3 regions of the Jeotgalicoccus sp. WY2 genome follow, and region 2 is predicted to be linked to each of the others. Evidence: riboswitches for the same ligand, from Rfam matches in the RefSeq annotation. Region 2 holds a riboswitch; each other region holds the start of a gene.
What was found. Region 2 has a riboswitch for thiamine pyrophosphate ahead of tenA (thiaminase II). Riboswitches for the same ligand answer to the same signal wherever they lie in the genome.

Region 1 (11,069 bases), 1.1 Mb from region 2:
CAGCAGGTCATCGACAACGGAATTATGATTAACAGTATTGACAATGTTATATTCTACCTGGTTATTATGTTCGCAATATCGATTATTGCACTCATTGCTGGTCTGTTGAATACATATTTTACGAGTCATCTGACGAACATGTTCGGCTATGATCTCAGGATGGCAATCTTTACGCGGGTTCAGAACTTTACGCTCGGGACTTTATCGCGTTTTTCAACATCGAGTCTTATTACGAGAATGACACAGGATGTGCTGCAGACGGAAATGCTGCTCTTTATGAGTCTCAGGATACTGTTCCGGGCGCCGCTCTTAGTCGTCGGTTCCCTGATTATGTCATTTATCGTCAATCCGACGCTCGGGTTGTATTTATCAATACTGACGCCGGTCCTCGCTATTTTCTTATTTTTCGCAGCGCGAAAAGGTGCGGCAATATTTCTCCGGGTGCAACACTGGCTGGACAGAATTAACCGTTTTATTCAGCAGAATTTAGAAGCTGTCAGATTGATAAAAGCCAATGACTCAGGTGAATACGAAACCGGGAAATTTGCTAAAGTCGCAGCGAAACTCCGCGACGATACAATTTTTGCCTTAAGACTGATGGAATCGATTCTGCCTGTCCTTTTATTAATTATGAACGGCAGTCTGCTCCTGGTACTGTGGGTGGCATCTGATTTGCTTCAGACGAATGAAGTTGCCGTCGGGGAAATCGTTGCCGTAATCAACTACGCGCTCCGCATGCAGGGCGGATTCTCGATGTTCGCGTTTCTGATTATCGCCTCGTCCCGCGCCAAAGCTTCGAGTGACCGTATTAGTGAAATACTTCATGCACCGATTGCTGCAGAGGATAAAGACACGTTTGATGCGGCTGACGGTGCAGGCACGGTTAAATTCGATAATGTTTCCTTCAAATATCCAAACACAGGCCGTTATGTTCTGAAAAATATTTCATTTGAAATTTACGACAATGAAAACTTTGTTATTATGGGCGGCACCGGCTCCGGCAAAAGTTCGCTGATTAGTCTGATTCCGAATATGTACGATGCGACTGACGGAAAAGTGATCGTTAATGAAAAATGTGCTCGACTGGAGTACGACGGAACTCAGACAGACAATCGGTTACGTGTCGCAGCGTGCCATATTATTCACCGGCAGCATATACGAAAATCTGCTCTGGGGGAATTTACACGCTGATGAAGATGATGTATTTATGTCATCTGAAAAAGCACAGATTCACGACAATATAATGAATTTCGATGAGACATATGAGACGCCGGTCGGGCAAATGGGTGTAACATTGTCCGGCGGGCAGAAGCAGCGCCTGTCGATTGCACGGGCACTCGTCAGAAAACCGTCCATTCTTATTCTCGATGATTCAACTTCAGCGCTGGATGTCAGAACTGAGAATAATTTATGGGATGCACTGGAAGGCGAAAACGTAACGCGCATCGTCATTACTCAGAAAATCTCTACTGCCGAACAGGCGGACCGTGTACTTCTTTTAGATGACGGTGAAATTTCTGCACTGGGTACTCACGAAGAGCTTTTAGCAACGTCAGAACTGTACAGAGACATTTACGAATCGCAGAAACAAGGGGGGCATCTCGATGACTAACTTTTTTGCACGACCCTTTGGGCATGAACCTCTCATAACGAAAGAAGATATGGAGCGCAATAAACAGGCCAATAAAAAAAGCAGATAATATGGGCGGAACGTTAAAGCGTATCTGGCAATTTATGCGCGGTGAACGAAAACGTCTGTACTTGATAATTTCGCTCGTCGTCGTAACAAGTCTCTTAAGCATCGTCGGACCATTCCTCGTCGGACGCATCGTCGACTTTTACTTTATCCCGCGGGAATTCGGCGGCCTGTTCAGAATCCTGATGATTCTTCTGGCAACGTATTTGCTGCTGTCGTTAACGACATTTATTCAGGCGTATTTGATGGTCGGGCTGTCGCAGCGCACGATTTACAATCTGCGTCACCATTTGTTTGAACATATGCAAGAACTGCCGGTGACATTTTACGATAAACGCCAGCATGGTGAATTAATGAGCCGGATGACCAACGATATTGAAACGCTGTCGCAGACGATGAACTCATCGTTTATCCAGTTTACAACGAGTATTGTGACGCTGCTCGGGACGTTTTCAGTCATGCTTTACTTAAGTCCGCTCTTAACATTCCTGACGGCACTGATTATCCCGATATTAATTGTCAGTGTCAGATTTATTACGAAACGTACGGGCCCGCTTTTTAAAATGCGCCAGCGCCGTACAGGTGAAATGAACGGCTACATTGAAGAAATCGTGTCCGGCCAGGAAATCGTTAAAGTATTCTCGCAGGAAGAACGTGCGGTACAGAATTTTGAAGTCCGTGCTAAAAACTTAAGAGAAGTTACATTCTGGGCGAACCTGTACTCCGGCTTCATTCCGAAAATAATGAACATGCTGAACAATATTTCATTTACGATTGTTGCCGGCGCCGGCGGTATTCTGGCACTGACGACAAACGGTGTCGTTACAGTCGGAACGATTGTTGTGTTCGCGGAATATGCCCGCCAGTTTACACGTCCGCTCGCGGATTTATCGAATCAGTTAAACCAGGTACTGTCAGCGATTGCCGGTGCGGAACGCGTATTCCAAATACTCGATACGCCGGCAGAATCAAACGACGGAAAAATTACGGATAAGACAATCGAAGGACACATTGAATTTAAAGATGTCACATTCTCATACAGCAAGGAGCAGCACCATCCAACGATTAAGGACCTGTCATTTGAAGTCAATTCCGGAGAATCGGTCGCATTAATTGGTGCCACAGGTGCAGGCAAGACGACGGTGATGCAGCTGCTCGCGCGGTTCTATGAAACCGATAAAGGGCACATCCTTGTAGACGGTGTGGATATTACAGACTATTCGCGGAGCAATATCCGTTCTCAGACTGCGTTTGTGCTGCAAGATCCGTATCTGTTTGAAGCGACCATCCGTGAAAATATCCGCTACGGCAGAATGGATGCAACAGACGATGAGGTGACAGAAGCGGCGAAAGTTGCCAATGCCCATGACTTTATTATGACGCTTGAGCGGGGCTACGATACAGTGCTCGACTTAGACGAAGGCTTTATCTCGCAAGGACAGAAACAGCTGATATCAATTGCGCGGGCACTCATTACCGACCCGGCAATACTGCTCCTCGATGAAGCCACATCCAGCATCGACACAATTACAGAGTTAAAAATTCAGGAATCGCTCGAACGGCTGATGAAAGGGCGGACGAGTATTATTATCGCCCACCGTCTCAACACGATAAAAGCCGTCGACCGTATATTTGTTCTGGATCAGGGAGAAATGCTTGAAGCGGGAACGGAAGAAGAATTGCTGAAGCTTGAAGGTAAATATCATGATATGTTGAATCAGTAAGATATTTTACAAGTTATTCCTAGTAAGTTAAGATGGACTTAATTAAATATTGCACAACCACTGGAGGTGCCTTTTTGAGGCTGAGAAATACTCTTAATACCTGATCTGGATTATGCCAGCGTAGGGAAGTGGCATAGATTCGTTATGCACATCCTTATATTCGGGATGTGCATTTTTGTACTTTGACAAACGAATCAGGAGATTTACATTTAATAAATGAATGCTTTCATATATAATGAATGGTATATATCAACTAAAAGGTGGAACTTCGAATGTATACTAAGAAGGAAATAATAGAAGAAGCAAAAAAGCTCGGTAAAATGATGGCGGAAACAGAACAGGTTGAATTCTTCCAGAAAGCGGAAGCTAAAATTCACGAGAATAATGATATCCGCGAAAAAATGGCTAGTCTTAAAAGCAGCAGCAGCAGGCAGTAAACTTCCAAAACTACGGTAAAGAACGCGCTTACCAGATGACGGAAGAAAAACTGGCTAAAATCGAAGCGGAATTAGACGAAATGCCGCTTGTAGATCAGTTTAAAGAATCACAGGCAGGCGTTAACGAATTACTGCAAATGGTTTCGCATGCAATCAGCTCAACAGTTACAAGCGAAATCATCGAACAAACAGGCGGAGACCTGATGCAGGGTGAAACAGGCGCTGCAGTCCGCAACAAACCAAACCGCGATCCGGACCAGTTTAAATAAGCATCAGCTACATATTGAATGGCGTTGAAATCTCTGAATTATAGAGTGTTTCAGCGCCATTTTTGTATGTTTTTACAATACACCGACCGCATGAACAGGCCACATGCGGTTAAAGAATACTTTGCGACCGTATGAACGACTCACATGCGGTTAATAACAAATCTCCAACCGCATGAACGACTTACATCGGGTTAATAAAGAATCTTCGACCGTATGAGAGAACCACATACGGTCAATAACGAATTCCCGACCGCATCAGCAAACATAACTCGAACAATTATAAAATGTAATCAAAAGGAGGCACCACCATCAACAAACTTACTAGAAACATGACTTTCACCGCAGCTTTCGTCGCCTTAAACGTTATCTTGAGTTCGCTTATCACAATTCCAATCGGAATCATACGCGCGGCACCGATGCAGCATTTAATCAATGTGCTTGGTGCAGTCATCACAGGTCCCTGGGTGATCGTGCAGGCGTTTATCTCGTCTACAATCAGAATATTATTCGGTACGGGGACCGTCTTCGCCTATCCCGGCAGTATGATCGGCGCGCTCGCTGCCTGGCTCCTCTACAAATACACTAAAAAGTTATCGCTCGCTGCAGCTGGTGAAGTTCTCGGCACCGGCATACTCGGGGCACTCAGTTTGTACCCGCTCATCATCGTGCTGGAGCTCGACCAACAAATTTTCACCATCGTCGCTGCAGCCTTTCTCGTATCCAGTTTTATCGGCGCTCTTACATCGTTTATCATCTTAAAACAATTGGAAAAACACGGAGTCTTACTGCGGATATAAGCGTCGGTGCGTGTTATAATAATACGACAAGATTAATTTAGGAAGTGTTAAAATGCGGGAACCAACACCGATGATGAAACAGTATTTTTCAATTAAAGATAATCATCCGGACAGCTTACTTTTATTCAGACTGGGAGATTTTTACGAGCTGTTTTACGACGATGCAGTCACGGCTGCCAAAGTGCTCGAAATCACATTAACTTCACGCGATAAAAGTAAAGATCCGATACCGATGTGCGGCGTGCCATATCATTCTGCGCGCAACTATATAGCAAAACTAATCGAGAATGGCTTTAAAGTGGCCATCTGTGAACAGATGGAAGATCCCGCGCAGGCGAAAGGCATGGTCAGAAGAGAAGTGGTCCGTGTAATTACGCCGGGTACTTTAATCGATGATTTCGGTATGGACGACGGTGCGAGTAATTTCATTCTGGCGCTGCATGAAGAAGAGGGCAGAACAGAGTCAGCTATGCGGATATTTCAACGGGTGAAATTTTCGCCTTTTCAACAAGCGACCAGACAGAACTGAAAAGTGAAATAGAAACACTGGGCGCCCGGGAACTGGTCACGAATGCTAAAAGTGAACATATCATTCATAGCATTTATAATGATCCGCCGCTCTATACGGTGTTTGAAGCAGACACTCCTTCAGATTATGACTATGAAGATGATGTCGATGAACATCACGCGATTAATCTGCTGTTAAACTACATTCGTGCACAAAATATGCAGGAACTGAAACATTTAAAGACGGTGGAAAAACACCGTATCAATACATTTATGAAATTAAATTATGCAGCCATTTCAAACCTTGAGCTCTTAGAAAACATTCAGACGAAAAAAGTAAAAGGCTCTCTGTTCTGGTATTTAAACCGTACGGAAACACCGATGGGCAAACGCCAGCTCAGAAAATTGATCGAGCGTCCGCTCGTGTCAAAAAAAGAAATTGAAAATCGGCAAAGTATCGTAACGACGCTAATCGAGAACTTCACCGAGCGCCAGCAGCTGTCAGGCATTTTAAATCACGTTTACGATATCGAACGGCTCGTCGGCCGCCTTGCCTTTAACAACGTGGACGTAAAAGACTTAGTCCAGCTGCGCGACTCGCTTCACGGACTGCCGGAATTAAAGGCAGTACTTGAATCACTAAAACTGACAGACAACAAAACATTCCAGAATTTCGACAGCCTGGAAGATGCGTATGAACGCCTGGTAGTCCTAACAGATACACCGCCGAAAACAATCCGCGAAGGGAAAATCTTTAAAGACGGTGTCAGCGATGAACTCGATAATTTAAGAGACATCAGCACAAATGCACGTACATGGCTGAACAATTATCTCGAGTCAGAAAAAGAACGCACTGGCATTAAAAACTTAAAAATCGGCTTTAACAAAGTGTTCGGCTATTACCTGGAAATTTCCAAAGTTCAGGCGATGAACTTCGATGCCGAAAAGTTTGAATATAACCGTAAACAGACACTCACAAATGCCGAACGGTTTATTACACCGGACTTAAAGAAATGGAAAGTCAGATCTTAACAGCAGAAGACGACAGCATTAAACTCGAATTCAATATGTTCACTGAACTCCGGACAGCTATGATGGACTATATTACGAGACTGCAGCGTACAGCAGAGCAGATCTCGACACTCGATACACTGATATCCTTCGCCTTAGTTTCAAACGACTATCATCTGACGACGCCGGAATTCAAAACGGACAAGTCAATCGACCTGATTGATGCGCGTCACCCAATCGTTGAACGCATGCTGAACGAAAACACATATGTACCGAACGACCTCACGATGACGAAAGATAACTTTATTTATTTAATTACCGGTCCCAATATGTCCGGTAAATCGACGTACATGCGCCAGGTGGCCTTAATCATTATTATGGCCCAGATCGGCATGAGAGTGCCGGCAGAGAGCGCGAAACTGCCGATATTCGATGCCATCTATACACGCATCGGTGCAAGCGATGACTTATCGAGCGGTAAATCGACATTTATGATCGAAATGATGGAAGCTAATACAGCACTCCAGCACGCAACAAAGGACTCGCTTCTGATATTTGATGAGATCGGCCGCGGGACCAGCACATATGACGGTATGGCACTCGCCCAGGCGATGCTCGTCTATATTCATGAGGAAATCGGTGCGAAGACACTCTTTTCAACCCACTACCATGAACTGACGAACCTGGAAGACACACTGCCAGGGCTGCAGAACGTCCACGTTAAAGCGACGGAATACGACGGCAAGCTGGTCTTCCTGCATAAAGTGAAACCGGGAGCGGTCGAGAAGAGCTACGGCATTCATGTCGCGAAACTCGCAGAACTGCCGGACCGGGTGACGGAACTGGCAGCTGAATATTTAAGCTCATTTGAAAATCAGAACCATGAGCCGAAACTGAGTAAGCGGGACGATATCTTCCAGCTGGAACTGCCGCTCGGTGACAGTGAAGCAGTATCTAAAGACGATAAAAAACTATTAACCGAATTAACATCGCTTGATTTAAATAATATGACGCCGATGGAGGCGCTGAACACATTGCATGAATTAGTGAACAAAGCACGCGGGGAGGGATAGCACATGGGACAAATTCACGTATTGCCCGCTCATATACAAAATAAAATAGCTGCAGGCGAGGTGGTCGAGCGTCCGAGTTCAATCGTCAAGGAAATTGTTGAAAACTCGCTCGACGCTCACTCTACGGTCATCGAAGTATTTATAACTAACAGCGGCATGGAATCGATTAAAGTGGTCGACAACGGCCACGGCATTGATTATGAAGACCGCACGCTCTTATTTGAACGTCATGCGACGAGTAAAATCGATACGGCCTACGAACTGTTCGAAATACGCTCACTCGGTTTCCGCGGGGAAGCACTTGCCAGTATCGGTGCAGTATCGAAAGTGACCTTGGAAAGTATGCGAAATAATTCGACCCCGTTCAAAATTGTATACAGCGGCGGGAAATACGATGAGGATACCGTCTGGCATGAACGCCGCGGGACAATCATTGAAATTGAAGATTTATTCTTTAATACACCTGCCCGCTTAAAATATATTAAAAACCTGCGTACGGAAGCGGGAAAGATTATCGATATTATGCAGCGGATGGCGCTGAATTATCCTGAAGTCAGTTTCCGTCTCGCGTTTGACGGTAAAGACCGTTTTAAAACGACAGGCAACGGCAATTTAAAAGAAGTAATTAATATTCTTTACGGCATTCAGGTGTCTGCTAACACACTTCCAGTGAGTGCCGAAAGCCCGGACTATAAAATCAGCGGTTATATCGTGAGACCTGAAGTCACACGCAGCAACCGTAACTATATTAACCTGAGTATTAACAACCGGCATGTTCGCCACTTTAAACTGTCTCAGAGTATTATTAACGCTTATCATACGCTGCAGCCGAGAGATAAATATCCGCTGGCATTTTTAAATATTACGATGGATCCGAAACTGATCGATGTAAACGTGCATCCGTCAAAAGTGGAAGTAAAGCTGTCAAAAGAGACGGAATTATTAAAGCTCGCTGAAGCAGCGGTTAAAGAAGCACTGATGGAAACAGAACTGATTCCTGAAGTAGAGCATAAAAAACCAAAAGCTGAAAAAGTTGAACAGCCGGCAATGGATTTTTCGGAGCGCCATGAACAGATCAGAGAGCATATTAATACGTATGAACCGCCGGTACGACAGCAGCGCACGCCTTTTAAAGAAACGCTACAGCAAGAAGCAGAGAGACCATTTCAACCGCAAAAACAACAATATACCAATCCGTTTAAACAGGACGCACCGGTTCAGCAGCAGGCTAAACCAAAAGATATACCGGCCTTCGTAGAACACGAACCGCTGCCGGAAAAAGAAAAGCTGCCGTATTTGGAAATTATCGGCCAGCTGCACGGCACATATATTATTATGCAGAATGAAACCGGCATGTATTTAATGGACCAGCATGCAGCACAGGAGCGCATCAAGTACGAATATATTTATCGGAACATTATTAAAGAAGATGACGGCATTCCGCTGTTAATTCCGTATACGTTTGAGTTCAGCTTTGATGATGTCATTACAATCGATGAAAAACTCACTGAACTGCAGGAAATCGGTTTTGATATCGAAAAAAGCGGCATTAAGCAATATACTGTAGCCCGTTATCCATCATGGATTAAAGCAAATAATCCGGAAGAGGACATCAATGATTTAATCGAGTTTATCTCACAGACAGATCACTTCGATGTAAATAAGTATCGTGAGGAAATGTCTATTATGATGAGCTGCAAGCAGTCGATCAAAGCAAATCATTATCTCGATAAAAACCAGATGGACGCGCTGCTTACAGAGCTCGGAAAATGTCATTCGCCGTACACGTGTCCACACGGGCGGCCGGTAATTATTCATATGACGACTTATGAAATCGAACGATTGTTCAACCGAATAATGAAGTAGGGGGACTTGAATTGAAGATTTTAAACCGTACGATGAGAAACAAAGGAAGGAGTATTTCAGTGACGCATTACATGCCGGAACGCCCGAAGGCGAGCATCCAGATTCTGCACGGCATGGCGGATCATAAAGCGAGGTATAAAGAGTTTTGCATGTACCTTGCTTTAAACGATATTCACTGCGTGATTCATAACCACAGAGGACACGGTGCTGACGAGAAACTGAGTAATCTCGGCCATTTTAATTCGTTCGATGAACTGCTTGAAGATGCAAAGATTGTCAGCAAGGCAATGCCTGAGAATATTCCGCATATCGGCCTCGGTCATTCGATGGGTTCAATTCTCTTAAGAAGACTGCTTGAAGAGGATATTTACGATGCAGGAATTATCGTGGGGACCGGCAGTAAAGTTAGGTTCTCCGACACTGTGGCGAACGCTTTTATCCAGCCGCTGTCAAAACTGATTCCGGCTACAAAGTCACGTATCATTAACAAAATGTCGTTTCTCGGCTACGACGGAAATTTTAAAGGCACGGTTAAGAACCGCTGGCTGTCGGCCGATGAACAGCATACTTTAGCGTATAATACGGACCCGCATGCAGCCGGTCAGCGCATGAGCGTCAAAGCATTTGCTGAAATACTGAAAAACATCCGCTACGTTGATTCTTCAAAGTGCCTTAAAAACTACAAAGATATCCCTTACTTATTAATCGGCGGCGCGGATGATCCATTTTCGCATTTCGGCAGGGATTATGAGATTTTGAACTGGCGGCTCGGGCGGCAGTTTAAAAATGTAGAAATGGAACTTGTGCCGAATGCCCGGCATGAAGTGCTGTTTGAGGAAAACAGAGGTGCGGTATATTCAAACATCGTTAGATGGGTGGAGAAATATATTGAAAAGTAAATTACTTATTTTAGTCGGCCCGACAGCAATCGGCAAAACATCGTTATCGATCGATATTGCCAAAAAATTTAATGCCGAGATTATCAGCGGTGATTCGATGCAGGTATATAGAAGCATGGATATCGGCACAGGTAAAATCACTGCAGCTGAAATGGAGAATGTTCCGCATCATATGATTGATATTCTAAATCCTGATGAAACTTTTTCAGTATCAGACTTTCAAGCACAGGTTGAATACCTCGTGAAAGATATAGAATCACGGGGCAAACTGCCGATGATTGCCGGCGGTACCGGACATTATATTAAAGCGCTGATTGAAGGATACGAATTCAATGAAGAAAATCAGGCGGATATCGACCGTTTAACGAAAGAGTACGAGCAGCTGAATGATGAAGAACTGTTCGCTGAACTCCTTAAAATTATGCCGGACAGTGATATTCATCCGAATAATCATAAGAAAATTATTCGTCAGATTGTAAAGGCAAAGCTTGATATAACAGAAAAGAAAGCGTATACACAAAAGGCGAAATATGATACATTCTTAATAGGCTTAACAGCTGACAGAAGTGTGATATACGACCGGATTAATAAACGGGTGGTCGAAATGTTTGAAGCGGGACTCCTAGAAGAAGTAACCGAACTTCAAAATACCGGACTGTCAAAGACAGCCGGACAGGCAATCGGGTATAAAGAATTTCTGCCGTACTTCAAAGGGGAAGCTGCATTACCGGACGTGATGGAGCGCATTCAGGCACATTCACGGCAGTATGCAAAACGGCAGCTGACTTTT
Region 2 (11,069 bases):
ATTAAACGTGACCTAAAAGATATCACCAGCAGGAAAGAGGCTTTCGAATTTCAGGCGATTCGTTATGCTGCCAGCTATGCAACTATTCAGACACCTGAGGACTTAGTCGAACGTATCTATGCGCCTTACATAGAGAGATATCATAAGGAGTATGCTGAATTGAGTTTGACAAGTAGTGAGATTGCTGCCCGTAAATTGCAGGAATTTCTTGAAACTAACCACGCAACTCAAACATTTAATCACTCTCAGCGTATTATACTGGTTGCTTCTGAGTACGATGATCAAACATTATCGGCTGTTTCCTGGCTGAATCACAACAATGTAGACATTGAATGTTATAAGATCATTCCCTATCAGCTGCAGGATAATCTCTATATTTATCCGGAAAAGTTATTGCCAGTGATTCAGAATGAAGACTACTATATTCCATTCTCGGTAAAGTCAAAATCTAGTGCTAAAACAGAGAGTGCTGTAACACGGAGAAATCTGCCGAAAATCAAAGAAATGCTCGACTGGGGCGTCGTTAAACCAGATGACATTATCACGCCAAAAGATCGTGAAGGAGAAGGTGTGCTTACAGAAAATGGTCATATCAAAGTAGATGGAGAAGAGTTGTCTCTGCAGCAATGGTTGAAAGAAATCTATGGATGGTCCAGCATTCAAACCTATGCGTTTGCCATTCACAAAGAGAAAGGTATTTCCTTATCTCAAATACGAAAAGCGTATATGGATAGCAATAAACTATGATTCATTTCATAATGGAACGTCTATTAGTCTATATCATTTATTGATTTATAGAAGGTTACAAATATACTGGCTGGAGTAAGTTAGATTATTAATGGATATAACCTAATTTACGATAGGGATAATAAAAATCTCAGGATATAGTGATTTATAAAAAGTAAGGTAAATACTTTGGTATTCATCTTTATTATATTACGAATTCCATTGCAAGATCCTTAATCAGTAATAAAATGAATCAGATTTCTTTAATATCCAGTACTTTAAATAATCCGTTCTTTGTTGAAGATACGAGAACTATCGTCAATGCAGCATACCAAAAAGGATTTATAGTTAATGTATTCTTTGAAGAGGATGTAAGCAAAGTGAGTTTATACAAAACAGTTTTCAGTTAGAAGTCAGAGGGGATTATTCTTTCTTCTATGTATTACGAAAGTCAGTACTTTGAAGGTGGGATTGAAAATACCAGCACAAAAGCGGACACGCATGCATGCGTGTGCGTAGCAAATTCCATTTTGTTTTTTTGCTTGTCTACTTGACAGAGGGCAGTTCATGAATTTACTACAGGGGTTAATCTTATTGAATATTTAATTATTTATACTCATCGATTATTAAGTAATGGTATCATCAGAGTATTACATATCTAACGTAACGGAGACATCCATATGAACAATACTTATAACAGAGGATTTATAAATGATTTAAATACACAGAATATATCCGCCGGAATTATCACCGGGACGCTCGGCATCGTAGGAGCACCGATTATCGTCATTGAAGCGGCCGCAGCGGGCGGTTTTTCTCATATCGAGACAATCTCCTGGTTTTACGCTGTGCAGTTCTTTGGTGCCTTATTCGGGCTGATAATGGCATTCTATTACCGCATGCCGATTGTCGGGGCCCACTCCATTACCGGCGTCGCATTTTTAGTTACCGTGACTCCGCATTTTACATATGCGGAACTGGTTGGCGGCTTTATAATTACTGCCATTATAATTATGCTGTTCGGTATTTCCGGTATATTTAAAAAGGTCATGAGCTGGATTCCAAGGGAGATTATTTCCGCCATGCTCGCCGGTATTATAACGAGTTACGTAGTCGGATTAATTCCAGCAGCACAGGAGCTGCCGATTGTCGGCGTTACCGCAATTGCCGTCTACTTTATATTAACAAAGTGGGATTTAAGAATTCCGCCGATGCTCGGATCAGTGCTCACAAGTGTGATTGTTTTCTTCGTATTTCATGAATTTGATATGTCCGCACTTGGCACGGAAGTTGTAATGCCGATTGTGCATATTCCGGAGTTTTCACTGGCGGGGGCAGTCTCAATTTCAATTCCGCTGGCACTGATGATTTTAAGCAATGATGCGACACCAGCTGTCGGTGCGCTTGAACGCAGCGGTTATCATGCACCGACAAATAATATTTTAACGGTGAGCGGGATTCTGTCGATATTTACAAGTTCTTTGGTGGACAGTCGGCCAACGTTGCAGGAATGATGACGACAATCGCTTCTGATGAAGAGTCGGGTGAGATTGATAAACGTTACGTTGCTTCAGTCATATCAAGTATTATTATGTGATCTCGGACTGTTTGCATGGGCACTCGTGCTGATGTTGAATTGCCGGAAGCATTAATGGCGATGCTTGCAGGTTTTGTTTTACTAGGGGTATTGCTTCAACGATGAGAACAAGCGTTGGGAATTCCAAATACCAATGGCAGTCATTTTCACTATATTATTTCTGTATCGGGAATTTCATATTTTATGTCAGGCACCGGTATGGCGCTGTGATTGGAACAATTCTGGCAAAAGTCGTCAGGAAATAAACTAAAAAGCGTTTGATTCAAAAAATGTTTATTATTTCTTAAATTGTAATAGGACTGTTAAACATGGACCGAGTATACCAACTAATTTTGTAATTCCCAGAAGCTTTTGAGTTTTTAACTCTTTTAGTAAATTTTGTATACCTTTAAACAAGTAGCTTATACATATTGTGAATAAGAATAAGAAAGGAAAAATATAAAGATAATTTATAATGTATACTATTATATTTTTTCCAAAGATAAGTATAATTATGTATGGGAAAAACAAACCAATTAAAATTGACAATGAAGCAAAAAACAATGTAGTTATGCTTTTGAGTAAATTGTTTTCACTTTTCCCTGTTTCTGAAAGAAAACCAATAACCCCAATAAAGCCGGATAATCCACCAATTATGTAATTCATAATATCGGTTGGTAAAATAGCTGAGATGAAATCTGGGTTCCAAATTAGCAACACACTTACTAAAGAGAAAGCCATTGCTAGAGACATCCCAATATCATTTTTAGATAGACTATTCTTGGTCAAATTTATCACGCTTTCTAATTTTATAAAATATTTCAAAAGGAGCAATCATGAAAGACGAAAGAAAAATTGAAACATCAGTACTTACATCTATAATAATTATACTACTAATAGTATTTATTACATTTATCTGGACACTAAATTTTAATGAACTAGCTCATAATCAAATGATATTTAAAAGTGCCCATGTAGCATTAACATTTCTTGGGGTATTCTCTACTTTTTTTGGTGCTTTAATAGGTGCGAAAATATCGGGCGATAAAGCATTGAAAATTTCACGAGAAGAAAGAGAAGAAGTGAAAAGGAAAGAGGTTTATTCTTTTCAGGTAGAACAAGAAATTAAAGTACTAGACTTAAAAATAATTTTACAGGAAAAAATGCCTGGAAATATTTACTCCTACGCATATTTTAATGGTGAAAAAAAGCTTATTAACCATTTAAATACCATGAAACTGAAAAGTGAAAAAATTGATGAAATGTTCATTGAACAATTGAATATGAGTAAAAGAACATTATTGGAATTGAAGAAACACCCAGGATATCTTGTCTCTGTTGATAATAAAGTTAATCATTTAGATAAACTAATGAGCCAACTAGGGAAATTTATTGTGAGTTGTAAAAATAATTTTCAATTCGATAAAGAAGGAAGAATAAGCCAGGCTACAGGAAGTTTTTTAGATAATAGCCTAGAGTCAGTATATAAAGAAATAATTAAAATTATTGATTAGAAGCAGTATCTTTCAATTTTATTTTAGAAATAAACAAAGGGGCAGGGGATTTTTATCAGCAATGATTTGGTTTTTATTTTCAGCAAGTGACATACTGTCTTTAACCACCGATACTTTCACATCTTTATAATCGTGCAAATCTCCATCGATGTTCATTTCAGTTAAATCTCTTGTCGAAATCTCGACCTGTTCTGCTGTTAAATACATCACTTTCCGATGATTTGTAATATTTCCTGTAAACGCCATATAGATCAGCTGCACGATGTCTTTAATATTAATCGGTTCGATATTTAGTATATGAAGCAGTCCGTCATCCGGTCTCGCTTCAGGGAGCAGTTTCTCGACGCTGCCGACTGACGATATTTTAGAGACAAGTGTAAACACAGAGTCTGTTTCCATCTCCAGTTTATCTATTTTAATACTCACGCGATATGGATTTAACTTTATCAGTGTTTTGATTCCTTTAATGAGATAGGCGATACGTCCCACTTTATTTTTTACCGAGCTGTTTACTTTCGCAAATGATGTCATAAAGTTGCCGAATGCCACCATGTAGCCTGCATACGTATCATTGATTTTAATCGTGTCGATTGTTTTTGTGCGGGTTGTATCCAATTCTTTAGCAGCAAGAATCGGATTGAGCGGAATGTTATTGGCTCTGGCAAAGTCATTAACCGTGCCGGCGGGAATCACCGCAACAGGGAGATTAATATTATGTTTGCCAAGAATGCTGACGAGTTCACTGATGGTCCCGTCACCGCCTGCAGCAACGATTAGATCAATGCTTGCAGCGTGTGCCGCAAGTATATTTTCGAACCCGGTCGGTTCCGTATATTTGATAACCGGTTCATAATCCTGCGATTTTAAATTGCGGATCAGTGCCTCTTCCAGCCGTGCTTTTTTACCCATGCCTGAAGTCTTATTAATAATAATCAATGCCTTCTTCATATTCCACCCTCCGTTCTGTATAAGTCTCTAACACTTATTATACCGCAGCAGCAGAACAGATTGGGGTAGATAAAACACGGAGAATATACTATAGTAAAAGCTGATACTAAAAACATGCCGACATAGTTTAATGGCAGAACGCAGCCATGGTAAGGCTGAAATGCGAGTTCGATTCTCGCTGTCGGCTTAAGAAAAGGGAGACTACCCAACATGATTACAATAGGTGCAGTGCTCCTTATTGTTTTGATTTACGCAATTGTTATTGCAAGACAGTTTTTTAAAGATACCGGGCTCAGTAAGGAAGTGAAAGAGAAGATGCTGGCAAAGGCATTTAAGGCAGCTTTCATTACTGTAACAGCCGGCTGGTTTTTCTTTGAATTATTTATGATTATGAGAATAGATCCATCATTTGAAGTCTATCGTCTTGTAATGCTGATTCTTGTGATTATTTCATTTATCGTCTTCGGGCTGAATTTAAAAGTACAGAATCAGCGTCCTGAATAAGTAATCTTTTATTTTAATGCCTCTTCATGATAAGATTAAGAAAATTTAAATAGAAGATTGTAGGTTAATATATGAAGAACTTAATTATTAGAGTAATTAAGGAAACAATGAAAGATCCTGTTAAAAGAGAAAAAGTGATGAATTACGTTAAGCCGATTATTTCCAACTATACAAATAAGAATAATAAGAAGAAATAGAGAAAAATCCGGTCCTCAAAGAGGTCCGGATTTTTATTATTTATCAATATCTATATTCTTTACTTCTCTGACCTTAACGTCTTCATTCTTCACTTCATTGACTCTGATATCATCATGCTTCACAGTGCCTGATACATGCTCCATCTTCTCAACGACTTCTTTTGTAATTACAATTTCTTCTGTTACCACATGTTCCTTAATTACTCTGATACGTTCTTTTGTTACCGGAATTCGAATAATCCCGAGGTCGTCATCCGAGTCTTCTGTATTGTTATAGGTTTCAAACAAAGGCTCGCCTTCAACTGCACGGCGTTCTACCGTGACGTTATCCATATTTACAGGGACATCAAATTCTTCAACTTTTGAATCCGTATATTTCTCAACGACAATTTCTCCTGTTTGGACTTTCTCTTTATTTACTGCAAGCCGTTCTTCACGAAGTTCAAATGTTTCTTCGCCTTCAGGTGTATCCAGTTCAGATTCATCATCAATATAAACAGCAGTTCTCCATTATTCAGAGCGTTCGAATAATTTTCACGTTCCTGATTCGTCATCGTGAGACGCTGGCTGCCGTCAAGCTGTATAAGCAGTTCTTCCAAAGTGTTTCCGGCAGTCATACGCTCGTTCACTCCCGGATAATCCAAGAGGAAATCCTCATAACCGCGAGTCGACACCACAGTTAATTTGTTCTCGGGTACTTTTAAATCTCTGTAATGCTGCAATCTTTCCTGTAAATGACGTTCATTTGCAATCAATTCAATTTGCCCCATAATGTCAAACCTCCATGTAAATTATTACTGCTTTATTCCCCGTATAGACTAAGTGCAAACGGATACCTTGTTGTGATACTCTTTACTTAAACAGCAACAGGGGGAGATGACTAGATGTTTATAGATGAAATCAACGCATTGATTGAAAGCCAGCCGACGAAAGATATTTCTTACAAGATTCAGTTTGATAATAAGGTGTACGTACATAATGAACACCAGGTATATCCTTCTGCCAGCACGATAAAGGTGCCGATCAGCTTAATTAATCTGCAGCAGCATTTTCATAACTATGAAGATATTTCACTTACGGTCGGAAAAAAGGTCGGGGGCTGCGGCGTACTTCATACGCTTCAGAGCGTTAAACGCCTGACGTTATGGGATACGATTGTACTGTCGATTATCGTGTCTGATAATACTGCGTCCAACATGCTGATTGATAATATCGGCATCGAGCGGATCAACGAAGGTTTTACAGCACTCGGTCTGCATGACACAACACTCGCACGTAATTACTATGACACGACAGGCATTAATGAAGGAAAACGCAACGCAACATCTGCCGCTGATATGTTCACGTCGATGCAGTACGTCATTAAAGAAAATGATGTGCTGCCGGAAGAACTCAGACAGGCATTCTTTGAAGTTATGAAAAAACAGCAGATTAACGACAGAGTCGGCGGATTTTTTAATATCGATGAAGACCAAGAGGCCGAATTTATCGCGTCGAAAACAGGATCTGTGACAGCGCTCGAGCATGAATTCGGCATGATTCAGCTTAACGGCAAACAGCTGCTGTTCTCGGTGTTCTCAAATAACTGGCCATCGAACCAAGAAGGCAAACATTTCCTGAATGAGCTTGGTAAAATATTTAAAAAATATATGGATTAGAAAAAAGGCCGGGACAAATTGTCCCGGCCTTTTGCAATTTAATTTACGCCGCTGCTTTACACGCTTCTGCACATTCGAAACATGCTTTCGCACATTGCTGGCAATGATCGTGGTCGTGTTTCTCACACTCAGTGCCGCACGCTTCACAAATCGTCGCACAAACGCCTGCAAGTTCTTTAACAAATGGTGAATTTCTCGTAATTGCTTGTTCTAAATATGCACACATGTCTGCACATTCGCGGTCCAGTCTAATGCACTCCGCCATCATTTTTACGTCCGATTCTTTTAAGCACGCGTCGAAACAATGATTGCACGCTTCCATACATTCGTGCAGTGTCTTAAGTAATTGCTGATGCTGTTCGTGAGCCATTCATTATTCCTCCTTAAAATTATATACAATTTATTAATTCCCGAAGCAAAATCTTTTAAACTGTAGTACAGTGGATGTGTAAAAAAATATAAACGGCTGGGGGCGCACTGTGAGTGCTGAGAGATAATATCGACCCTTTGAACCTGTAGGTTAGTACCTGCGCAGGGAAGTCTGAGCTGATATATGTATAAAATTTCAGCCCGGACCTTCTCATGAGGTTCGGGTTTTTATCGTCTTCAGCTGAAAAGAAAAGGGGATAATATAATGAAGTTTACTGACAGACTATGGAACAGTGTGGAGGATATTTGGAATGGATATCTTCGCCATCCGTTTGTGACCGGGCTAGGTGACGGTACGCTCGAAGTAGATAAGTTTCAGCATTGGCTGAAGCAGGACTATGTCTATCTGGTTGAGTATTCAAGGCTGATGGCAATCGGTGCCGAAAAAGCGCCGGATTTACAGACGATGAATATGTTTTCTGAAATGCTTCACGGGACGCTGTTTGGCGAGATGCAATTGCACCGAAAATATGCTGCGGAGTTCGGTATTGAAGAGAGCGAATTGCTTAGGACGGAATCTTCTGCTGTAAACACGGCTTACACGAGCTATATGCTGAATCATGCACAGCGGGGTGATGCGGCGTCTGTGGCCGCGTGTTTACTAGCCTGTGCGTGGAGTTATAACTATATCGGCAGAGCGTTAGCCGATAAAAACCCGGATCTGGAAAGTAATCCTTATAAGCAGTGGGTTGATACTTATTCCGGTGAGGATTTCAGCGAATTAAATGGTACGGCGATGACCCTTTTGAATGAACTTGCTGATGGGAAACCGGAGCGCGAGCTTAAGCAGCTCGAGGAAATTGTCGTAAAAACGAGTCTGTATGAGTATATGTTTTGGGATATGTGTGAGGCGCGTGAAGAATGGCCTGTTCAGCTGAACTTATAGCTGGTTATGATTTTGCATAAGTTTTCGAAATTGTTAAGGGTCGGTAAATTATGCATATAGATGTTTTATCTGAGGTATGGTGACAGTAACATCAATGATCAGTCTGGAATCTACTATACTTTTTAAGGAGCTGGAACTTTAGATGAAGAAACTTTTAACTGTCGGATCACTTGTAGGCGTATTAGCACTTGCAGCATGCGGAGGAGGAACAGAAGAAGAAGGTACTGAAACAGAAACTGAGGAAACAGGCACGGAAGGTACAGAGACTGAAACAGATACAGAAAGTACAGAAACTGAAGACGATGGTGCTTAAATAAAAATGAATATTATATTGCCGCGGGTGTTTAACCTGCGGCAATTTCTTATAGTTCTGCGGTGTTAAATCATCAAATTATGGGTATATACATATTAATTCAGAAATTAGGAGTGATCGGACTTATGAAGAAATTCGCAGTTGTTTCAACAATGCTCGCAGTACTCGCACTTGCGGCATGCGGCGAGGATACAGAAGATGAAGACACAGGCGTTGAAGAAACGGGCGTCGAAGAGTCTGATATGGAAGACGATATGCTCGACGATTCCGACGACGATGATGAAGAAGACAGCGAAATTGAAGATGATGATTAATAATTGATTAGGTGCTGCCGGGTTCGGCGGCATTTTTTTAATCAGAATGACTTTTTTGTGACTTTCAATGTTCCAGCAAATAATTTTAAGCGTTTTCATTTATAATGGACGGGAATCTAACAAAAACAGAGATGAGAATTTTGTCTCAGACAATTATGAAAGCGCAAACCCCTAATAAGGTAATACTGGGTGTTATTTTATCCATCCTGACTTACGGGCTGTTTGCCCAAGCATTTTTAAACATTGCACCTGAAGTTCAAGCAACTTACAGCACGACGAGCCGCAGTATTATTAACCTGTCTGTCAGTTTAACATCGCTGATTACCGGGATTTTCATGGTCGCAGCAGGAAACATCGCAGATAAGATTGGCTATACGAAGATTACTTATATCGGTATTTTCTTAAGTATTATCGGGTCAATCATTATTATTCTGCCATTCCATACATCATTTTTAATTATCGGACGTATTGTTCAGGGCTTCTCGGCAGCAATGATTATGCCGGCAACTATTTCAATTTTTAATAACATATTTGAAGGCGAGCAGCGCCGCAAAGCGCTCAGTTACTGGTCGCTCGGTGCATTCGGCGGTACCGGTCTTGCATCACTTTTCGCAGGAACGATGGCAACATTCGTTGCATGGCAGTGGATTTTTATCGTGTCGATTGTGCTGTCGATTATCGCTTTATTTTTACTTAAAAACATTAAAGACGTACAAGATAAAAACCGCGGGCCGATTGAATTCGACTTTGCAGGCTTATCTATTTTCGTTGTGATGATCGGTGCAATCAGTATTTTTATTACGCAGGGAGAGGTGCTCGGGTGGGGCAGTCTTACATCGATTCTGCTGATAGCGGTGTTCGTTATCGGACTGATTGTTTTTGTTATTGTAGAACAGCGAAAACATGCGCCGTTTCTCGATTTAACTCTGTTTTCGAATAAAGCATTTTTAGGCACTGTCGTAACGAACTTCCTGTTAAATACAGCGGTCGGTTCGCTCGCATTATTCAATATTTATACGCAGCAGGGACTTGGTATGACTGCATTTTCAGCTGGGCTTATAACGATTCCTTATATTTTAACGATGCTCATTGCCATTAAAATCGGAGAGAAAAGCATCGCTAAACTCGGGCCGAAACCTGCGCTTGTGTCTGCACCCTTACTCTTAGCTGCCGGGTTAATTATGCTGTCTCTGACATTCTTAGGCAGTACGGCATATATTGTTTCCAGCCTGATTGGATTCGGATTTTTCGGTATCGGTATTGGTCTGTTTGCGACACCGGCGCTCGATACGGCCGTGTCAACGACGCCGAAAAATAAAGTCGGCGTTGCGTCTGCGATTTTCAAAATGGCATCGACGCTCGGCGGGGCATTCGGTATTGCGATTATCGTCGCAGTTTACTCGGCACTGTCGAACACAGTTTCAGTCGCAGCAGCGGGGAGCGCGGCGTTTATCGTTAACGTTGTTCTCTTAATAGCGGCATTTGTCTTCGCACTGGTTGTCATTCCAAAAGTCAGTGTGAAAGATAAGTAGCGTGAAGCGGAACTTTTTATGAAGGATAAAAGTTGTGGTAGCATTGAATAAATAAATTGATGCGGGAGCGAATGAGTAATGAAAATTGGAGTTATTTCAGATTTGCATATCGATCGCTACAACAGCGAGACTTTGAAGCAGAAAGACTTTTCTCTCACGCTTGCAAATGAAGTGTCGAGAGAGGCGCTCGACATGCTGCTGATTGCCGGCGACATTTCAAACGACCACGTCCGTTCGTACCGCTTTATGCAGGAACTCGAGCAGATGACCGGTGTGACAATTTATTTCGTGCCGGGCAACCATGACTTTTGGAACTTCAGCGGGGATCAGAAAAGTACCCGCGAAATATATGATTTTTTTAAAGACACGAAATATTTTAAAGAAGGTTCGCCGATTGATCTCGGTGATGACTGGGCACTTGTAATGAATCCGGCCTGGTACGATTATACGTATGCGAGTGACCGTTTTTCTC
Region 3 (11,069 bases), 320 kb from region 2:
ATAAATTTGATTTGCAGAAAGTATCTAAAATCGTACTCGGCTATGATATGACATATGATGATGAAGAAACGGATCTGGAGTTTATCGATTATACACCGCAATGGTACGTTAAGTACGACGGTGCGTGGATGAAATTCAATGAAGGAGGGCTGTCCTGATGGATTGGAAATTAACGAAATCCCTTTTTATAGCTGCCTTCCTGCTGATGAATTTAGTCCTTATTTATATTTTGTATAATGAATCAAATGATGAAGTCAGAGAGCTCGCAGACACGACGAATGTGCTGTCTGAGACAAATATTGATACGAGTGCACTCGACGGATTTGAAAACGTCGAGATGAAAATTATACTCGGCGATCCGGCAGAGCTGGAGCATGAAGATGATATGTCGGAGAAAGATACGGCGCTGACTCTGCCTCTTGATGAGTCGGTGACATTCGCACCGGAAGGCTTAAAGACATACAAAGACAATTCAATTTACAGAGGCGAAGAATACCATTATGATAAAGTAATGAGCGAACCGGACACGATAGCATTTAACCAGTATTATGAAGGATATCCGATATTCAGCCACGAAGCAGCACGCCTGTACTTCAGTGAAGAATCAGCAAGCATGACTCAGGGCTACGTGGAAAATATCGAGGAAAGCGACTATTCTGTCGAACAGAACGTGCGTCATCCTAAAGTAATTGTGGAAGAACTTTATCTGCAGGAAAATATTACTGATAATGCAGTCATAGAAAGTGCAACGCTCGGCTACTATATCATACTGGAAGAAGACAATCAGGTTATGATGCGTCCGAAATGGCAATTTGAAATTACTGATGAGGATATTGAACGTATAATTTACGTCGATGCACTGAGTCAGACAGAAGATATTATTGAAAGAGAGTGAACGGAATGAAGATGAGCGTATTAGCAAGCGGCTCAACAGGCAACAGTACATTCATTGAAACAGAAAAAGGAAGTGTACTTGTAGACGTCGGGCTGTCATGTAAGAAAACTGATGAAACGCTCAATCAAATAGGTAAATCACTCCAGGACATAAATGCGATTTTCATTACACATGAACATATAGACCATATTAAAGGCTTAAAAGTGATTGCAAAGAAATACGATATACCTATTTATGCCAATGCGAAGACTTGGGATGCTATTGAGCGTAAAGATATCAATATTAAAACAGCACAGAAATTTCACTTCAACCCGCTTGAAGAAAAAGAAATAGCAGGCTTGAATGTCCAGTCATTTAACGTGTCGCATGATGCGATTGATCCGCAATTTTACACGTTCTCACAGAACAATAAGAAAATATCACTGATTACAGACACAGGCTATGTTTCTGACACAATGAAAGGCATAATTAAAGAAAGTGATGTCTTCCTGTTTGAATCAAATCACGATGTGGACATGCTCCGCATGGGCAGATATCCGTGGAATACTAAGCAGCGAATACTGTCAGACGTCGGTCACGTGTCAAATGAAGATGCTGCACACGCGATGAAGGACGTTATAACAAGCAATACAAAACGAATCTATTTAGGACACTTAAGTCTCGATAATAACATTAAAGAACTGGCACGTATGAGTGTTGAACAGATACTGAATCAGTACGACATAGATACGCACAACGATATAATGATATGCGATACAGATAAGGCAGTGCCGACAGAAATTTATCAGCTTTAATAAGAAGACCAAATTGTGAGAAAAACTGCGCAATTTGGTCTATTTTTGTCCCTTTTAACAAGTTATCCACAGGTTTGGTGATAAGTTGTGTATAACTGGGATAAAAACGTGGATAAGTGTGTGGAATGTGGGAAAATACATAAAATATGCATGAATCAGTCTAAAAAAAGAGCGGAATCACGCAGTTTAAGGTGGGAAAGTTATCAACAGCCTGTGGATAACACGTGTATAACTAATAAAATTGCAGTAAATATACGAATTTGTCCACAGTTCTGTATAATTGAGGAAAAGACGTTAAAAGTGAAGGTGAAACAGATGAAACTGACAATGATTACAGTAGGAAAATTAAAAGAAAAATACTGGCTTGATGCAGTAAAAGAGTATCAGAAAAGAATTAGTAAATATGCAAAAATCGAGCTGATAGAAGTAGCCGATGAGAAAGAACCGAATAATGCGGGTCCGAAAGATCTGGAGCAGATTAAAGATAAAGAAGCAGAGAAGATATTAGCAAAAATAAAAGACACGCAGCATGTCGTAACGCTGGAAATAAACGGCAAGCAGTATACAAGTGAAAAACTGGCACAGGAATATCAGCGCTGGATGAATATTGGGAAAAGCGATGTTGTATTTGTGATCGGCGGCAGCAACGGCATCGGTGATGCAGTGAAAAAACGCAGCAACCAGGAAATCAGCTTTGGCACTCTCACCTACCCGCACCAGATGATGAAAGTGATGATGCTGGAGCAGCTGTTCAGAGTGAATAAGATATTGAGAAATGAAAATTATCATAAATAGATAAAATATAACTATTTAATAATATTATCATGATATATATAAGGTTTGAGCTCGGTATTCTACCGAACTCAAACCTTAGAAGTCATCTAAAATTATTTTTTTAAATTCATGGTGTCAGCTTATAGATGGGCTTATCATTTATAAATTAAACATGTGATTCTGTTAGTTCTAAAAATTCTTCAATATCTTTATGCACTGAATCCAGTGCTTCTTGCCAGAAGTCTGGTTTTCTCAGGTCAACATTTAAGTGCTTTTCAGCAAGGTCTTCTGTAGTCATGCTCGCAGTATCGCGAAGAAGTGCAATATAGTCATCTTCAAGTAACGTTTCGTCTTCTAAGAAACGGTTGTATATACCTAAGCTGAAAAAGTATCCAAATGTATAGGGGAAGTTATAGAATGGTACACCTGTAATATGAAAATGTAACTTTGTTGCCCAGAACATTGGATGGTATGAACGAAGTGCATCTTGATAGGCTTCTTTTTGTGCTTCTTCCATCAGTTCTTGCAGTCTGTTGCTGTCTACAGTTCCCTGTTGGCGTTCATTATATAAATTGCGTTCAAAGATATAGCGTGCATGGATATTCATCATAAAAGTCGCACTTCTAGCAATTTTTTCATCTAGTAAGTTGATTTTTTCTGCATTGGATCTTGCATTTTCAATCGTTGCGTTTGAAACGACAAGTTCTGCAAATGTAGAAGCTGTTTCTGCAACGTTCATTGCGTAACGTTGGTTAAATAGTGGTAAATCACGCAGGACATAACTATGGAATGCGTGTCCGAGTTCATGTGCGAGTGTTGACACGTTGCTTGTGCTACCGGCAAACGTCATAAAAATACGTGACTGTTTAGATTCAGGAAGATTTGAACAGTATCCACCTGGACGTTTTCCTGGACGATCTTCCGCTTCAATCCACTGCTCTTCAAAAGCTCGATGTGCCATCTCTGCCATTTTTGGACTGAATGATTTAAAGTTATCGATAATAAACGTTGCTGCTTCATTGTAAGTATACCGCTTGTTAGTGTAATCACCTACGTCAACACTTGCTGTAACATCGAGCCATCCTAATTGATCAACACCAATTAGTTGCGCCTTTCGTTCAAAGTACTTTTTGAAAGGTGCTTTATTTTTTGTAATAGTATCCCACATCGTATCAAGTGTTTCTTCTTCCATACGGTTGTAGTCTAGTGGTACTTTCATATAATCTTTATAGTCGTGAAGTTCATAGTCGTTTAAACGGAATCCTGATAAATGATTTAGCGTTGTAGAGAATAAATCAGCTTTTTTCTTCCATGTTTCTTCCCAAGTTTTTAAAAGTTTTTCACGATGTTTTGGATTTTCTTCTGACTCCATCTTGTTTTCAAATTGACCGGCTGAATAATAAACGGTTTCATTATCTTCAGTTACTGGAATTTGAATAGAAGCGACGAGTTGATTGTACATATTATTCCAGCCCTGTAAGCCGTCTAGTGACAAATGATTGATGATTGTTTCTTCTTGAGTTGATAGTAAATCTTTTTCTTTTTGTCGTATTTCTTCTAACGGGAAATGCATCGGTTTAAAGAAATCTTCCTCTAACAGCTTGCTAAATTGAACTTCAGTCAGTGCACTGATTTTTATTTAAAATAATATTCTGTGATGAGAGGTCTTTACGTAAGTTCGCAATCGCATTTAAATTCTGCATTGCTTTTTGATCGGTAACATCTGCAGATACTAAACCATTCGCAAAACTCCCCATCTCACCAAGCGCGTTTGAAATTTTTCATAGTGTTGTAAGATTCCTTTCAGTGACGTAAAATCATTTGAATGTTCGTCCAGCTCCCAATTATCGAGTTCGTGAGAAAAAGCTGTAATACTATCTCTTACTTCTGATAATCGTTTTTGGAAAGCTTCAGAGCCACTTCCACCAGGAAATATACTCTCCATATCCCATTTTTCTTTGTAGTTCATCAATTACCTTCCTCTCTAAATTAAAACTGTATTTATTTTTATCATACAGGAAATGAATGTAGAGAAACATTAATCACGCTGATATACATAATAGTCCGAGCATGCACCTATGCTAACGATAAAAATAAGAGCAATATTTGTAGAATTTAAACTAATGAGAAAAAGCGATTTTAATTAACACAGCAAGAGTTAGGATTGTAGATGAGATGACTCTTGTTGAAGTGCTTAGAAAGAGGAAAATTAAAAGTTCTGCGATTGATGTCCATGAAGAGTCAAAGATGAATCGTAATTTAATTGGCATGGAGAATGTAGTCTTAACGCTATATATTGGAAAATGTTTTACGTCTATAGTCGAATATAATATAGACAAACTTACTTTATATAAATTCAACCTGTATAATTTGTTCATTCACTAGTTTGGAGGATAACTAGAAGTGTATCATAAGTGATTCAGGAACTAGATTTGATTATGACAAGAAAACTTGTTATAAACTCACCGCCCTAAATTGTTAGAACGGTGAGTTAAGTATCAAGATACAATGAAATTTCTCGAATTATAAGTCTTTAAATTTCATCTTATCACTTTCTCTATTTTTATTTATCAAATCCTCTATATATAATCCCATAAGTACTACAACTTGAAATAGGATTAAACTAGCACCAAAGTGAGTGACACTAAATGGTATAGATAGAGCTGTAGAAGCTATCAAAATAATGCTTGGTAAATCCATTTATTCATCTGTTTGTTTTTAACAAAATAAACTTCTAAAAGGCCGAAAGCTATACCTATTAACAAATATACTATATAATTATTCACTTTCTGAACCCTGATTTCTTTTTTGACATTGGAATGAATAATTAAATTTTCTCTGTCTGCCGCAAAATGATTTATATAAGCGAAAACCTGAGTCTCAGCTGTTAATGTTTTTTTGTGAGTTTTGACTTCATCCTCTTTTACCGGGTTATCAATAAGCAATTCAGCCTTTATAACCTTCGCTCTTGGGGCTCGGGGACATACGTTCTCAAAAGTTATTATTTTTTCTGGAGATATTTATGTCCCAGCCACAATATAAAAACACAACGTAAAATTGAGGTGCACCTAGGAATCATACAGCTTAATATTTATCGAGTTCCAGCATTTCTCTAAACGTTTCACCGTTATAATCTCTTCTAAAAATGCCGCGTTTTTGCATTTCCGGAATGACTAAGTCGACAAAGTCTTCAAGACTTCCTGGGAGTGTTGGAGGCATCAAGTTAAATCCATCTGCGACCTTCATTCATCCATCTTTCTAATTCGTCGACAATTTCTTCAGGTGTGCCAATGAGGGTTAAATGTCCACCTCCAGCGTTAAGATAACCGAGTAATTCTCTGACTGTAGGATTTCTGTCTTCTATAATTTCTAAAACAGTTTGATAACGTCCAACAGGTCCTTTGAATTCTTCGACGGTGGGTGGCAATTTTGGTACTTTTTCGTCGAGTTTCCATGATTTTGTATCTTGCTGAATAAAGAATTCGAGCTGATTAAGTGCAGTATCAATTGGAAGTAGATTGTCTAATTTTGCTTTCTTTTCTTGCGCTTCTTCTCTTGTTTTACCCACGTAAGTCACTAGTCCTGGAAATACTTTGATATAGTTGTTTGGACGACGGCTTTCTTTTATGGCTTGATTTAATTTTTCACGATAAATATTTGCTTGTCTTAAGTTCCAAGAAACTGAATAGACGGCATCAGCATATTTCGCAGCAAGTGCAACACCTTCTTTTGAAGCCCCAGCTTGCATAGCAACTGGTTTACCCTCTTTTCTTAAAGGTAAAGTTAGCGGCCCTTTAACTTGGAAGTTTTCACCATTGTGATTGAATGGCTGAATATTTTTATTTTTAGTAATTGTGTTATTTTCTTTCTCTGGATTGTAGCTTTCAATTGACCACGATTCAAATAATTTATTCATGACTTCAGCAAATTCATCCGCTTTCTTATAACGAACGGCTCGCTCAGGTAATTTAGATATACTGTGGTTTTGTGCTTCGCGGTCGGTCATTGATGTCACTAGATTCCATCCCATGCGTCCTTTTGTTATGTGTTGCAGTGTGAGTAACTGTCTTGCTGTGGTAAATGGGTTATTAAATGTACCTGAAATAGTTGAAACAAGTCCAACGTTATCTGTGACCTTACTCATAGCAGTTAATGCAACAACTGGGTCAAAATAACTCGCTGGTAATTCTGTTGCACTATCTGCGGGGAAGGCTTGTGAATCTGCGAAAAATACGGCATCAAATTTTCCGCGTTCTGCAATTTTTGCCAGATTTTCATAATATTCAATTGTCGTGAATTCATTGATACTCGAATCATCTTCTAACCATGCTGCCTGATGATGACCCACACCATACATTAAAATCCCTATATTTAACTGTTTAGAATTATTCATAATATATACCGCCTAGTTCATAGTAAGTCCGCCGTCTACCGTGATGTTTTGCCCTGTAATCCCATCTGCTGCCTCAGAACAAAGATAAACAACCATATTAGCAACGTCTTGTGGTGTTGTTACTTTTCTCAATGGTGTGGACTGTGCGATTAAATCAAATACTTCTGGTGTTGTGACTGCACTTGCGTCTGTTGTTTTCAGTAAACCGCCAGAAACAACATTTGCACGGATACCATACTGTCCAAGTTCTGCTGCAACGTTTCTGGTGAACCCAATTAAAGCAGCTTTTGCAGTGGTGTACTCGTGATATGGTACTACAGGATTTTGATATAGATTCGTTCCAATACTAATAATTGCACCGTCTTTACGTTCTAAAAACTGTGGTATTACACTTTGTGATACGTTGAATGCAGCTTTTAGTGTCCCGTCTAACTGTTGCTCGTAATCTTTATAAGTCAAATCTTTAAATGCTTTTTGAGCGGTTGGATCAAATTTAAAGTTAACGAGTGCATTGTTTACAACAACATCAATCTGGCCGAAATGTTCAGTTCCTTTTTTTACTAATTGTTCAACTGCTTCACGGTCTGTAATGTCCGCTTGAATCGCAATCGCTTGTGCGCCAATTTCTTTTTGTAACTTCTCTGCTTCTTCCTTACTTTTGTTGTAGTTAATTATGACATTAAAGCCTTTTTCACTCAGTGCTTTTACGATATAGCTACCAAGTCCTCTTCCGCTTCCCGTTACTAAAACTGTTCTTGTCAAATAAATCACTCCTATAATTTTTTAAAATAAAAAAATACGCAACCTTCATAGGAAAGTTACGTATCGAGAGTAAATTATATGTCCACAAAGACATAGATATACAACTGTATCGATGTAACACTTTCCTACGCTAGTTTTAACTAGATCAGGTTCAAAGGGTCTGAGGTTTCCCTCATCTCAGTTTATATAAACACCCCTAGTGCGAATCTTCTATTTAACATCATTGTAGTACTTTACAAAGATACGTCAAGTAAACCACAAATTATTTGAATTGGAACAAACGCAATTCAAATTCAATTCTGTAACTGTACTGCTTTCTAGTTTTTATATGATTGAGTGAATGTTAAAAGGTAGTTATCAGCATAATTAAAATCTAATTTTATTTGCAATATTTAACTTTTTAGAGTAACTTGAGGTTATTGATTGGAAAATTAAATAGTTAAGACCACTGGAAGTGTCTTTGAAAAAGGCTGAGATTAAAGTGTAGACTTTGGGATTCCGGGAACCTGATACAGTTCATACTGGCGTAGGAAAGTGGCGAAAGTAATATATGTTGATACATACTTGCGCTGTTTTTCTATATAGAAAAGCAGCGCTTTTTTTTATGTTAAGGGGTGACATAATGCTTATTGCAATTACACATTTTAAGATATTAATTTCCAAGGATATTATTCATTTCAATACGATTTCATCCTGTATCGATTATCTTTTACTTCGTACACCCATGTCCGACAACGAGTTATCATCGTTCCTTTGTCAGCTTATTCATTCAGGTTTTCCCAAAGAAAAAATCATCATTCATACTTCGACTAAATTGCTGGAATCTTTTCGTTTAACTGCCATCCACTTTAGAGAAAACGATCCAACTGCATTAACGTATAAAAAAGAACATCCGGATATTTCAGTCAGCATGTCTGCTCATTTACCTGAATCTGTCAAGAAAGCACAGGACAATCATCTCGACTTTGTATTATACGGCCATATATTTGAATCGAGTTCAAAGAAATCTTTGCCGCCGCGTACACATCAAGAAGTACGTGATGCACTGTCTTATGATATTCCTGTCGTTGCACTTGGAGGTATCAATTCAACAACTATCAATCAATTACCGGCAGGTTTCAGTGGTATCTCGGCAATTTCTGCACTTATGGATGCATCACCCAATCAAATCACCAGATTAAAAGAAGAATGGCAAATATTAAATTTTATGTAAGCAAATGCTACATTGCTTAGACATTATAATGTGGTTAATACATTTCCCAGCTGTCGCAGTACTTAAAAATCTATCATTTGAAAGGATGAAACAATATGCAGTGCACCGTTAACGGAGAACTCCATTATTTTGAAAAGGATATTACCATAGCTACCCTGCTGGACCACCTGGATGTAGATGATAATCGTATTGTAGTGGAACACAATGGGGAATTGATTAAAAAAAGTGTATTTAAACAACAAGCAGTGAAAAATAATGATCGACTTGAATTATTAGAATTTGTAGGAGGCGGATAATATGTTAGAAATTGGGGATTTAAAATTTAACTCAAGACTATTTTTAGGTACTGGAAAGTTCTCAGATGAGAAAATACAGGCCGCAGCAATTGAAGCGTCAGGTACAGAAGTGCTGACTTTCGCTGTCAGACGTATGAACTTATTTGATAAAGACCTGCCCAACCCGCTGGCAAATATTGATTTAAGAAAATACACGACATTTCCGAATACAGCAGGGGCGAAAACAGTGGAAGAAACTATACGCATCGCAGAAATCGCAAAACATGCGGGTGTCTGTGACATGATTAAAGTTGAGATTATTGGTGATGATAAGACATTACTGCCTGACCCAATTGCGACATACGAAGCGTGTCAAATACTGCTGGACAAAGGTTATACAGTCTGTCCATATATTTCAAACGATGTCGTGCTTGCAAAAAGACTCGAAAGACTCGGTGTTCATGCGATTATGCCGCTCGCTTCTCCTATAGGTACGGGACGCGGTATTAATAATCCATTGAATTTAAGATATATTGTAGAACAATCCAGCATCCCTGTTATTGTGGATGCAGGAATCGGTTCACCCAAAGATGCGTGCTATGCTATGGAGCTAGGTGCAGATGCGGTATTATTAAACACCGCTGTATCGAATGCCAAAGACCCGGTTAAAATGGCAGAAGCGATGAAGCTTTCAATTGATGCAGGGGTACTGGGTTATGATGCAGGACGTATTCCGGTTAGGTATTCTGCACAGGCCTCAAGTCCCGCTGAAGGACTGGAGTTTCTTTAATGGAGAGATACGACAGACAAATGAAGTTTAATGAATTTGGAGAGAATAGTCAAAAAAATCTGATTTCAGCCACACTGATGGTGATGGGCGCCGGTGCACTTGGAACACACGTTTCTGAAATGCTTGTGCGTATGGGTGCAGGTAAACTCATCATCATCGATATGGATATTGTTGAAATGACCAACCTGCATCGTCAGGCTTTATATACTGAAAAAGATGCAGAAGATATGACGCTGAAAGTTAATGCTGCCAAAGAAAAATTGTGTCAGATAAACCGTAATGTTGAGATTGTACCGATCAATGCAGAATTAAATTCCAGTAACATCTCCGCAATCTTAAGAAAGTATCAGCCGGATATTGTAATTGACAGTATGGACCATTTTGAAATTCGCTTTCTGATTAATGAAGCCTGTCATAAGCTTGATATCCCCTGGGTATATGGTGCCGCTGTAGGCAGTAAGGGAAGTGTGTATGGGATTGATTTTAAAGGACCTTGTTTAAAGTGTTTGATGGAAACTCTGCCATCCACAGGGGAAAGCTGTGCAATCAACGGTGTACTTCCTCCTGTGATTTCCCTCATTGCCAGTATGGAAGTTTCTGAAGTCATTCGTTATTTATCAGGAAAAGGTTTTTCCAAGCAGCTCATTACTGTAGATACTTTTAAAATCGGCTTTCAAACGATAAATATAGATGAATTAAAGAATGAAGACTGTGTGGTCTGTAAGAATCGGGTATATGAACAGTTGAATAAAAATATGCTGGCCACTGTACAATCTAATTGCGGAAGTGTATATACACTCAGGTTCGACGAATCGGTTTTCAATCAGGAGCTGCCCGGTAAAACTATCAGGGCAAGTGCATTTGTTAAGTTATTGACTTATAAAAAATATAAGCTGACCTTATTTAAAGATGGCAGAATGAATGTTCATGGCATCTCTCGAAAAGAAGAAGCAAATGCTTTATATCATGAAATGATTGAGAAACTGAGTGAATATCCTGTATAAAAATATAGTGTGAACTATCTCAAATAGATGAGTTTTTATGTTGTTTTATAAATACTAGACAAAGAATTAAAAAGGCATCAGTTATTTCTATAGGGTGTTGAATTAGGTGAAGATACGGTAATCAGAAGGAATTATTTATTACAAATTTCGGTGGAACGTTAAGAGAAAA

Region 1: another riboswitch for thiamine pyrophosphate. It lies ahead of G4D76_RS13785 (RicAFT regulatory complex protein RicA family protein); the one in region 2 lies ahead of tenA (thiaminase II).
Region 3: another riboswitch for thiamine pyrophosphate. It lies ahead of G4D76_RS08250 (thiamine phosphate synthase); the one in region 2 lies ahead of tenA (thiaminase II).

Annotation. Positions count from the first base shown of each region.
Region 1 covers NZ_CP049818.1:2,398,567-2,409,635, forward strand. Annotated here, with positions in the region: gene G4D76_RS13775 (ABC transporter ATP-binding protein) at 1-1,191, shown strand, start outside; gene G4D76_RS17310 (ATP-binding cassette domain-containing protein) at 1,121-1,612, shown strand; gene G4D76_RS13780 (ABC transporter ATP-binding protein) at 1,702-3,420, shown strand; TPP riboswitch at 3,473-3,564, shown strand; partial or broken gene G4D76_RS13785 (RicAFT regulatory complex protein RicA family protein) at 3,693-4,126, shown strand; gene thiW (energy coupling factor transporter S component ThiW) at 4,456-4,923, shown strand; partial or broken gene mutS (DNA mismatch repair protein MutS) at 4,976-7,514, shown strand; gene mutL (DNA mismatch repair endonuclease MutL) at 7,518-9,380, shown strand; gene G4D76_RS13805 (alpha/beta fold hydrolase) at 9,392-10,279, shown strand; gene miaA (tRNA (adenosine(37)-N6)-dimethylallyltransferase MiaA) at 10,269-11,069, shown strand, end outside.
Region 2 covers NZ_CP049818.1:1,084,617-1,095,685, reverse strand. Annotated here, with positions in the region: gene G4D76_RS06480 (PDDEXK family nuclease) at 1-747, shown strand, start outside; gene G4D76_RS06475 (hypothetical protein) at 975-1,136, shown strand; gene G4D76_RS06470 (benzoate/H(+) symporter BenE family transporter) at 1,407-2,240, shown strand; gene G4D76_RS06465 (hypothetical protein) at 2,600-3,091, opposite strand; gene G4D76_RS06460 (hypothetical protein) at 3,139-3,816, shown strand; gene G4D76_RS06455 (diacylglycerol/lipid kinase family protein) at 3,835-4,764, opposite strand; tRNA gene G4D76_RS06450 (tRNA-Thr) at 4,881-4,951, shown strand; gene G4D76_RS06445 (hypothetical protein) at 4,975-5,268, shown strand; gene G4D76_RS15885 (hypothetical protein) at 5,340-5,465, shown strand; gene G4D76_RS06440 (YsnF/AvaK domain-containing protein) at 5,502-5,855, opposite strand; gene G4D76_RS06435 (hypothetical protein) at 5,882-6,235, opposite strand; gene G4D76_RS06430 (serine hydrolase) at 6,350-7,123, shown strand; gene G4D76_RS06425 (four-helix bundle copper-binding protein) at 7,167-7,493, opposite strand; TPP riboswitch at 7,582-7,678, shown strand; gene tenA (thiaminase II) at 7,758-8,438, shown strand; gene G4D76_RS06415 (hypothetical protein) at 8,581-8,751, shown strand; gene G4D76_RS06410 (hypothetical protein) at 8,877-9,065, shown strand; gene G4D76_RS06405 (MFS transporter) at 9,206-10,597, shown strand; gene G4D76_RS06400 (metallophosphoesterase) at 10,676-11,069, shown strand, end outside.
Region 3 covers NZ_CP049818.1:1,408,794-1,419,862, forward strand. Annotated here, with positions in the region: gene yycH (two-component system activity regulator YycH) at 1-158, shown strand, start outside; gene yycI (two-component system regulatory protein YycI) at 158-895, shown strand; gene G4D76_RS08215 (MBL fold metallo-hydrolase) at 901-1,689, shown strand; gene rlmH (23S rRNA (pseudouridine(1915)-N(3))-methyltransferase RlmH) at 2,005-2,484, shown strand; gene G4D76_RS08225 (M3 family oligoendopeptidase) at 2,630-4,102, opposite strand; gene G4D76_RS14970 (hypothetical protein) at 4,196-4,432, opposite strand; gene G4D76_RS16845 (NAD(P)-dependent oxidoreductase) at 4,606-4,848, shown strand; gene G4D76_RS08235 (hypothetical protein) at 5,139-5,408, opposite strand; partial or broken gene G4D76_RS08240 (NtaA/DmoA family FMN-dependent monooxygenase) at 5,548-6,856, opposite strand; gene G4D76_RS08245 (3-oxoacyl-ACP reductase) at 6,869-7,618, opposite strand; TPP riboswitch at 7,724-7,826, opposite strand; TPP riboswitch at 8,059-8,168, shown strand; gene G4D76_RS08250 (thiamine phosphate synthase) at 8,241-8,831, shown strand; gene thiS (sulfur carrier protein ThiS) at 8,927-9,127, shown strand; gene G4D76_RS08260 (thiazole synthase) at 9,129-9,896, shown strand; gene G4D76_RS08265 (HesA/MoeB/ThiF family protein) at 9,896-10,900, shown strand.